One region of the Bradyrhizobium zhengyangense genome, then DNA from elsewhere that is predicted to be linked to it. Evidence: predicted binding sites of a transcription regulator. Region 1 holds the regulator's gene; the other holds the start of a gene.
The links. Region 1 encodes PhoB, which activates phosphate uptake and scavenging genes when phosphate is short. Its sites were predicted from a motif close to TGTCATNNANCTGTCAT; they were not measured.
Positions count from the first base shown of each region.

Region 1 (4,882 bases):
ATCCCGGCCAGCGCGTCACCGGTCAGCTGATGCTGGACCAGACCAACATCCTTGACCCCAAGCTGGACCTCAATTTGCTGCGCGCCCGCGTCGGCATGGTGTTCCAGAAGCCGACGCCGTTCCCGATGACGATCTACGAGAACATCGCCTTCGGCATCCGCCTCTACGAGAAGATCTCGAAGTCCGAGATGGACGATCGCGTCGAGAAGGCGCTGCGCGGCGGCGCGCTGTGGAACGAGGTCAAGGACAAGCTCAACGCCTCCGGCCTGTCGCTCTCGGGCGGCCAGCAGCAGCGCCTCTGCATCGCCCGCACCGTCGCGGTGCGGCCTGAAGTGATCTTGTTCGACGAGCCCTGCTCGGCGCTTGATCCGATCTCGACCGCCAAGGTCGAGGAGCTGATCCAGGAACTGTCCGAGAACTACACGATCGCGATCGTCACCCACAACATGCAGCAGGCGGCCCGTGTCTCCGACAAGACCGCCTTCATGTATCTCGGCGAGCTGATCGAGTTCGACGACACCAGCAAGATCTTCACGTCGCCGTCCGACCGGCGTACGCAGGATTACATCACCGGCCGGTTCGGCTGAGGAGACAGGACATGGGTTCTGAACATACCGCAAAAGCCTTCGACACCGACCTCCAGGAGCTCACGCGCCTCGTCGCCGAGATGGGGGGCATCGCCGAGCGCATGATCGTCGATTCCGTCGATGCGCTGATCCGCCGCGACGTCGCGCTTGGCCAGCGCGTCGTCACCATCGACGCCGAGCTCGACGCGCTCCAGAAGAAGATCGAGGAGCGCGCCGTGCTCACCATCGCACGCCGCCAGCCGATGGCGGTCGATCTGCGCGAGATCGTCGGTGCCATGCGCGTTGCAACCGACCTCGAGCGCATCGGCGACCTCGCCAAGAACATGGGCAAGCGCGTCGCGGCGCTGGAGACGGATTTCCATCCGCTCAAACTGTTCCGCGGCCTCGAACACATGACCGACCTCGTGCAGCAGCAGGTCAAGTCGGTGCTGGACGCCTACGCCGCGCATGATCTGCCGGCGGCGATGACGGTGTGGAAGGGCGACGAAGAGGTCGACGCCATCTGCACCTCGCTGTTCCGCGAACTCCTCACCTACATGATGGAGGATCCGCGCAACATCTCGTTCTGCATCCATCTGATGTTCTGCGCCAAGAACATCGAACGGATCGGCGACCATGCCACCAACATCGCCGAGACCGTGTTCTACATGATCGAAGGCCAGGCCATCACCGACAAGCGGCCGAAGGGCGACATGACGACCTTCGCCACGACGATCCCGAATACTTAAGGAGCGACGAGCCCATGGGCGCACGCATTATGGTTGTTGAGGACGAGGAAGCTCTCACCGAGCTTCTCCGCTACAACCTCGAAGGCGACGGCTATGACGTCGAGACGGTGATGCGCGGCGACGATGCCGACACCCGCCTCAAGGAGCACATCCCCGATCTGATCGTGCTCGACTGGATGCTGCCGGGACTATCAGGTATCGAGCTGTGCCGCCGGCTGCGCGCACGCTCCGATACGAAGCAGCTTCCGATCATCATGCTCACCGCGCGTGGCGAGGAGAGCGAGCGGGTAAGGGGCCTTGCGACCGGCGCCGACGATTACATAGTCAAGCCGTTCTCGGTGCCCGAGCTGCTCGCGCGCGTGAAGGGCCTGCTGCGGCGCGCCAGCCCCGAGCGGCTTGCGACCGTGCTCGCCTTCGGCGACATCGAGCTCGATCGCGAGAAGCGCCGCGTGGCGCGCTCGGGCCGGCCGATCGATCTCGGCCCGACCGAATATCGTCTGCTGGAGTTCTTCCTGGAGCATCCCGGCCGCGTGTTCTCGCGCGAGCAGCTGCTCGACAGCGTCTGGGGGCGCGACATTTATATCGATGAACGCACCGTCGACGTGCATATCGGCCGCCTGCGCAAGCTGCTCAATCTCGGTCGCGAGCAAGACCCGATCCGCACCGTCCGCGGCGCAGGCTATGCGCTCGACGATCGCTTTGCGAAGGCCGAGCAGACGTAACGGCGGCTGCAAGCAAGCAAAATAAAAAAGCGCGCCTTGTGGCGCGCTTTTTTACGTCTCGATCGTCCCGGTCCGTACCGGGACGATGTCGTCTAGAGCTGGGCTCAGCGCGTGCTCGGCTTGGCCGGCGCACGACGGCGATCGGCCGCCGGTTGATAGGCCACCCGCGAGTGCTGGGCGCAGTAGGGCAGGCCGGAGAGCGCCTTGCCGCCGCAGAAGAAGAAATCCGGGCTCGAGGGATCGCCGACCGGCCAGTGGCAGGTGGCTTCGTTCAATTCGAGCAGCGAGAGCCGCTGGCTCATCGGCACCACGTTGTCGTAGGTAACAGGCTCGGCCTCGACCTCGACCTCGAAGGCCTGCGCCAGCGCGGTGTTGCCGCGTGCGATGGGGCGGCTCACCCGCATCATGTGCTGCGCTGGACGCGCCTTGCGCGGCCGGGGAGCTGCTGACGAGGGGCTCTTGGCGCGGCCGGACAGGCCGAGCCTGTGCACCTTGCCGATCACGGCGTTGCGGGTCACGTTACCAAGCTCAGCGGCGATCTGGCTGGCCGAAAGTCCGGCCTCCCAGAGCTTTTTCAGCTGCTCGACGCGATCATCTGACCAGGTCAAAACCGTCATTGCACCCTTTCCTTCGCCGGCGCCAGCCATCCTGGGGCCTCACGACGAATGCCTAAGCTTCGAAAAACCCGTGCCGCCAGAATCCCTTAAGGCTCGCCGGGCGCACCAGATGCGCCCGAACGTTTACGCCGGTACATGAGGACTTAAGGGATCAGAACCGCTGCACGAGATGTCGTATCTGACAAGCCAAACGCTACAATATGGCGTGACTCACGCGCAAGAGTCCGCCGACTCGCTTCCACATGTTCCGTGGCGAAAATCCCGTAAATTTAGCACCGCAAGACTACGGAATCAGCGTTTCCTGGGGCTTTCCGGGCGGCATTGACACCCGTGGTGCCAAGCATAAGATAGTTGCGCGTGCCGCCCTTAAAAGGCGGCACGTTTCGTTTTCCGGGCTAAATGACGCGCTGCGCAAGGCGCGTTCAGGCCGTCCGAAACACCCTGAGTGACCACTAAAGAGACCGTCATGACCAACAGCGCAGCGCCGCATTTGCTCCCCGTTTTCGCCAGGGCCGACATCGGTTTCGAGCGCGGTGAAGGCGTCTGGTTGATCGCAACCAATGGCGACCGCTATCTCGATTTCACCTCGGGCGTTGCCGTGAATGCGCTCGGCCATGCCCATCCCGCGCTGGTCAAGGCGCTGCAGGAGCAGGCGACGAAGCTCTGGCACATGTCGAACCTGTTCCAGAGTCCTGACGGTGAGAAGCTCGCTGCGCGCCTCTGCAACGAGAGCTTTGCGGACTTCGTGTTCTTCTGCAATTCCGGCGCCGAGGCGCTGGAGGGCGTGATCAAGCTGGTCCGCCATCATCACTTCTCCAAGGGCCATCCCGAGCGTTACCGCATCATCACCTTCGAAGGCGCCTTCCACGGTCGCACGCTGGCGACGCTGGCCGCGACCGGCTCGGCAAAATATCTCGAAGGCTTCGGTCCGCCGATGGACGGCTTCGACCAGATCCCGCATGGCGACATCGAGGCCGTGAAGAAGGCGATCGGCCCGCACACCGCCGGCATCCTGATCGAGCCGATCCAGGGTGAGGGCGGCGTACGTCCGGCGACCCCCACCTTCCTCAAGGCGTTGCGTCAGCTCTGCGACGAGAAAGGCCTGCTGCTTGCGTTCGACGAGGTGCAGACCGGCATGGGCCGCACTGGCGAGCTCTTTGCCCATCGCCGCACCGGCGTCACGCCTGATGTGATGTCGCTGGCGAAAGCGCTCGGCGGCGGCTTCCCGATCGGTGCGATCCTGGCGACCGCGGATGCGGCCGCCGGCATGGGCCCCGGCTCGCACGGCTCGACCTTCGGCGGCAATCCGCTGGCGATCGCGGCCGCGAACGCCGTGCTCGACGTCATGCTCAAGCCCGGCTTCTTCGACCACGTGCAGAAGATGTCGCTGCTGCTCAAGCAGAAGCTGGCCTCCGTGATCGACCGTCACCCCGATATCGTCAGCGAAATTCGCGGCGAGGGGCTCTTGATCGGCATCAAGGCCGTGGTGCCATCAGGTGATCTGGTCGCTGCGCTGCGCAACGAGAAGCTGCTCACCGTCGGCGCCGGCGACAATGTCGTGCGCTTCCTGCCGCCCTTGATCGTCACCGAAGCCGAGATCGAGGACAGCATCATCAGGCTCGAACGCGCCTGCACGGCGCTGTCGGGCAACAAGCGGGCGGCAAGCTGATGAGCAAGGCACCCAAGCACTTCCTCGATATCAATGAGCTGCCGCTGTCGGAGCTCAAGAGCATGCTCGCGGCCTCCTCCGCCATGAAGGCGAAGCAGAAGGCGCATCAGCCGGTGCGTCCGCTCGAGGGCAAGACGCTGGCGATGATCTTCGAGCGCCCCTCGACCCGCACGCGCGTCTCGTTCGACGTCGCCATGCGCCAGCTCGGTGGCGAGCCCATCATGCTCACCGGTGCCGAGATGCAGCTCGGCCGCGGCGAGACCATTGCCGACACCGCGCGCGTGCTGTCGCGCTATGTCGATGCCATCATGATCCGCATCCTCAACCACGAGGCGTTGCTGGAGCTCGCGGCCTACGCGACCGTACCCGTGATCAACGGCCTGACGCGGCGCTCGCATCCCTGCCAGGTGATGGCCGACCTCATGACCTATGAGGAGCACCGCGGCCCGATCGAAGGCCGGACCGTGGCCTGGACCGGGGACGACAACAACGTGCTGGCGTCCTGGGCGCATGCCGCCGAGCGCTTCAAGTTCAAGCTCAATGTCGCAACGCCGCCGGA
Region 1 covers NZ_JAKLTZ010000006.1:325,041-329,922, reverse strand. Annotated here, with positions in the region: gene pstB (phosphate ABC transporter ATP-binding protein PstB) at 1-587, shown strand, start outside; gene phoU (phosphate signaling complex protein PhoU) at 599-1,315, shown strand; gene phoB (phosphate regulon transcriptional regulator PhoB) at 1,330-2,037, shown strand; gene L6639_RS24380 (GcrA family cell cycle regulator) at 2,142-2,654, opposite strand; gene L6639_RS24375 (aspartate aminotransferase family protein) at 3,121-4,323, shown strand; gene argF (ornithine carbamoyltransferase) at 4,323-4,882, shown strand, end outside.

Region 2 (4,882 bases), on a different contig from region 1:
GCGCCGTTCTCGCCTTCCTGCTGAATTTCTTCTCCGCTGAGAACACCTCGCCCGCGCCCTGGTTGCGCTTCACCGTCCGGCGCCTGCTGGAATTCGCCCGCACGGTGCCAGGTATCGTCTTCGCGCTGATCTTCGTCATGGCCTTCGGCCTCGGTCCGGTGGCGGGCGTGCTCGCGATCGCGATCCACTCCACCGGCGCTCTCGGCAAGCAGTTTTCCGAGATCGTCGAGAACGCCGACATGAAGCCGGTCGAAGGCATCCGCTCGACCGGCGCGAGCTGGATCTCCTGCATGCGCTTTGCGATCCTGCCGCAGGTCTCCGCGGGCTATGCCAGCTACGCGCTGCTGCGTTTCGAGATCAATGTGCGCGAGGCCTCGGTGATGGGCTTTGTCGGCGCCGGCGGCATCGGGCAGGAGCTGATCGTCGCTATCAGAAAATTCTACTACTCCGACGTCAGCGCCATCCTTGTGACCATCATCGTCACGGTCTTCCTGATCGACATCACCACCGGCTGGGTGCGCGCCCACCTGTTCGGCAAGGAGGCGCGGAATTGAGCAAGCCGCAGGACGTCGACACCGCGGAGCTCCGCGCGCGCTATCCCGATGTCTTCAACCGTCCGGCATCGGCGCGCCTGGCGACGCCGTCGATGCTCGTCGCGGCGCTTGCGATCTTCGTGTTCGGCCTGGTCGATCTCGATTTCTCGCCGTCGCGTTTCATCACGGGGCTGAGCCAGCTCGGCTGGATCAGCATGATGATGATGCCGCCTGATCCCGGCTCGTCGCTGCCGCTCTATCTGCAGGCGCTGGGCGAGACGCTCTCTATCGCGTTGCTCGGCACCACGCTTGCCGCCCTCCTCGCGCTGCCGGTCAGCCTGCTGGCCGCCCGCAATATCGTGCCTCACATCGTCCGCTTTCCAGTGCGGCGGTTCCTTGATTCGATCCGCGGCGTCGACACGTTGATCTGGGCGCTGGTCTGGATCAACGTCGTCGGGCTCGGTCCGTTCGCCGGCGTGCTCGCCATCGCGGTGTCGGATTTCGGCGCATTCGGAAAACTGTTCTCGGAAGCGATCGAAGGCGCCGACCAGAGGCAGGTCGAGGGGATCCGTGCCTCCGGCGGCAGCGCGCTGCACGAGATCCGTTTCGGACTGCTGCCGCAGGTGCTGCCTGTCATCGCCGGCCAGGTGCTGTATTTCATCGAGTCGAACACGCGCTCGGCCACCATCATCGGCATCGTCGGCGCCGGCGGCATCGGCCTCCAGCTCGCTGAGCAGATTCGCGTGCTGGAATGGCAGAAGGTGTCGTTCCTGATCCTGATGATCCTGGTCGCCGTTGCCGCGATCGATTTCATCTCGGGCAAGCTGCGGTTTGCGATCATTGGACGAAGGGCCGTCGCCTAAGCGCAGGTGCCGTAGGGTGGGCAAAGCGGAGCGTGCCCACCACTTCTCTCGAATCATGGAAAGATCGTGGGCACCGGCGCAAGAGCGCCTTTGCCCAGCCTGCGGCACCGTTTTCGTGGAGAGAGCGGCCGGCCCTACGGCTCGACCAGAAACTCTACCCGCTCCGCCGCAAAGCGCGAATGCTTCGTCACCAGCGGCTTGCCCTCGAGATCGAGGTCCGTCGCGTCGACCACCAGGATCGGCCGCCCGAGCGGCAGGTCGAGCCGCGCGGCATCGGTCGCATCGATGATGCCGGCGGTGATCCTGGTCGCACCGCGGCGATAGTCGCGGATCCCGTAATGCTCGAGCATCTTCGTCATCGAGCGCGTGGCTGAAAACACCGTGCCGGCGCCTGGAAACCGCTCCGCCGACAGCCAGGTCGTGGAGACGCAGATCGGCGTGCGATCGGCGAGGCGGATGGCCTCGATCCGCACCAGCGGCGCGCCGGTCTTCAAACCCAGTTCGCGCGCCAGTTCGCGGGTTGCGACATCCTCTGACGCCTCAATCAGGCGGCCATGCGGCTCGCGGCCTTCGGCGCCGACGATCTCCGAGAAGCGCGTGCGCGAGCGCAAGGGATAGGCGAGCTTCTGCGCCTCGACATAGGTTCCGCTGCCGCGCTCGGCGCGCACGATGCCGCGCTCGGCAAGGGCTGCGAGCGCGCGCCGCACGGTGTGCCTGTTGACGCGATAAGTTTCCGCGATCTCCATCTCGCCCGGCAATTTGTCGCCGGCGGCAAAACGGCCGTCGGCGATGCCGCGCTCGATGCCGTCGGCAACGAGGCGCCACAGCGCGACGCCTGAAGAGGCGGTGTCCTGCATACTCATGTCGGCGGCCAGCCTAGCCCGGAAATCACACGTTTGTCACGAAACAGTCATGGCGCTTCCGTATCAAGTTGTCTATTATCATAGACAACTTGAGTTCGACAAGAGTCGGTGGATTCGGTGAGCCAACACAACACCCAGCAAGCCCAGCGCAAGGCCGCCATGGCCGTGCTGGCGCACGCGGAGGCGGGCGAGATCGCCGCCCGTCTCCGCACAATCTCCTTGCCTGGTCATCAGGATTTACGCGAACCGGAGAATGGTCTGGTGATGCTGCGCGGCCGGGTCGGCGGCGATGGCGCGCCTTTCAATCTCGGTGAGGCCACGGTGTCCCGCGCAGCGGTGCGGCTTGCGAGCGGCGAGGTTGGTTTCGGCTACACGCTTGGGCGAAATAGCGAGAAGGCGCGGCTGATCGCCCTGTGCGACGCATTGGTGCAGTCGCGCGACTTCGGCGCCGCCGTCGAACGCGACGTAATCGCACCGTTGCGCGAGCAGCTTATGGTCAGACGCAAGCAGCAGGCCGAAGAGACCGCTGCGACGAAGGTTGATTTCTACACCATGGTGCGCGGTGAAGGGTGAGGCCATGACAACGATTGCGGAACTGCCGCCGGGGTTCGTCGACAAGGTGTTGTCGGCGCAATCGACCTTTCGCTCGGTCATGGACGCGATGGCGCGGCCGGGTGCGGTCCAGCGCATCGTGCCGATGGCGGGAACACCTGAAACGATGATGCGCGGCACTGCCGCGATCGCGCTGACCCTGTTCGATCACGACACCCCGCTCTGGCTCGATGCGCGCATGGCTGAGAGCACTGACGTCCTGAAGTGGCTCAAATTCCACACCGGTGCGCCGGTGATCCATGATTGCTCCATCGTGGCTTTCGCGCTGATCAGCGACGGCGTGTTGCTGCCCAATCTCGAGCGTTTCGCGCTGGGCACCAACGAATATCCAGACCGTTCGACCACCGTCATCCTTCAGGTCGAGAGCCTGGATTCGGGGCAAAACTTCGAGCTCCGCGGCCCCGGCATCGACGGCGTCGCGACGCTCCAGGCCGCGTTCAAGCCTTTCGATTTGTTCGAGCAGCTGCGCTTCAATGAGACTCTGTTTCCGCGCGGCATCGACGTGGTGCTGGTCGCCGACGATGCCGTGGTTGCGATCCCGCGCACCACGCGTGTCATGAGCAAGGGAGGCTGATGCATGTATGTCGCAGTCAAAGGCGGCGAACGCGCCATCGAGAACGCCCATCGCCTGCTCGCCAATGCCAGGCGCGGCGACCAAAGCGTTGCGGAAGTCTCGCTCGACCAGATCTCGGAACAGCTTGGGCTCGCCGTCGACCGCGTCATGAGCGAAGGTTCGCTCTATGACCGCGAGCTCGCGGCGCTCGCGATCAAGCAGGCACGCGGCGATCTGATCGAGGCGATCTTCCTGGTCCGCGCCTTCCGCGCCACCCTGCCGCGCTTTGGCGCCAGCGAGCCGGTCGACACCGGCGCGATGCGGGTGCAGCGGCGGGTGTCCTCGACCTTCAAGGACATTCCGGGCGGCCAGATCCTCGGGCCCACCTTCGACTATACCCATCGCCTGCTCGATCCCTCGCTCGCCCAGGGCTTTGTGCCGGAAGCGCCGGCCGTGGCCGAAGCATCCACGGCGCCGACGCCGCGCGTGACCGACATTCTCGGCCGCGACGGGCTGATCGAATCATCGCCGCAGGCCGAAGACGGCGCCAGCGTCGGCGATCTCACGCGAGAGCCGCTGAACTTTCCGGCGGACCGCGACCTGCGCCTGCAAAATCTCGCCCGTGGCGACGAAGGCTTTCTGCTGGCGATGGGCTACTCCACCCAGCGCGGCTACGGCCGCAACCATCCCTTCGCCGGCGAGATCCGCTTCGGCGAGGTCGAGGTGGAGTTCGCTGCCGAAGACGTTGGCTTCGCCGTGCCTCTCGGTTCTATCGAGCTGACCGAGTGCCAGATGGTCAACCAGTTCAAGGGCTCGGCCACGGAAGCACCGTGCTTCACCCGCGGCTATGGCCTTGCCTTCGGCCAGAGCGAGCGCAAGACCATGTCGATGGCACTGGTCGACCGGGCGCTGCGTGCCCGCGAGCTCGGTGAAGAGGCCTTGGCCCCTGCGCAAGATGAAGAATTCGTGTTGTCGCATTCGGACAACGTGCAGGCGACCGGCTTCGTCGAGCACCTCAAGCTGCCGCACTATGTCGACTTCCAGTCCGAGCTCGGCCTTTTGCGCAAGCTGCGCAAGGAATTTGCCGAAGCCTCTCCCGATGCCGACGCGCCCGATGCCATGAAGGAGGCCGCGGAATGAACGCGCCCGCCTACAACTTCGCCTACTTGGACGAACAGACCAAGCGGATGATCCGCCGCGCCATCCTGAAAGCGATCGCGATCCCCGGTTACCAGGTCCCGTTCGCCAGCCGCGAAATGCCGATGCCGTATGGCTGGGGCACCGGCGGCGTGCAGGTGACAGCTGCGATCCTGGGACCGCGGGACGTGCTGAAGGTGATCGATCAGGGGTCTGACGACACCACCAACGCGATCTCGATCCGCAAATTCTTCGCCAAGACCGCCGGCGTCGCCACGACGACGTCGACCGACGAGGCGACCGTGATCCAGACGCGCCACC
Region 2 covers NZ_JAKLTZ010000002.1:76,058-80,939, reverse strand. Annotated here, with positions in the region: gene phnE (phosphonate ABC transporter, permease protein PhnE) at 1-554, shown strand, start outside; gene phnE (phosphonate ABC transporter, permease protein PhnE) at 551-1,396, shown strand; gene phnF (phosphonate metabolism transcriptional regulator PhnF) at 1,531-2,259, opposite strand; gene phnG (phosphonate C-P lyase system protein PhnG) at 2,419-2,832, shown strand; gene phnH (phosphonate C-P lyase system protein PhnH) at 2,837-3,445, shown strand; gene L6639_RS05625 (carbon-phosphorus lyase complex subunit) at 3,449-4,564, shown strand; gene L6639_RS05620 (alpha-D-ribose 1-methylphosphonate 5-phosphate C-P-lyase PhnJ) at 4,561-4,882, shown strand, end outside.
Region 2: a site for PhoB is predicted at 2,294-2,310, ahead of phnF (phosphonate metabolism transcriptional regulator PhnF). Genes of this name have one in related genera too.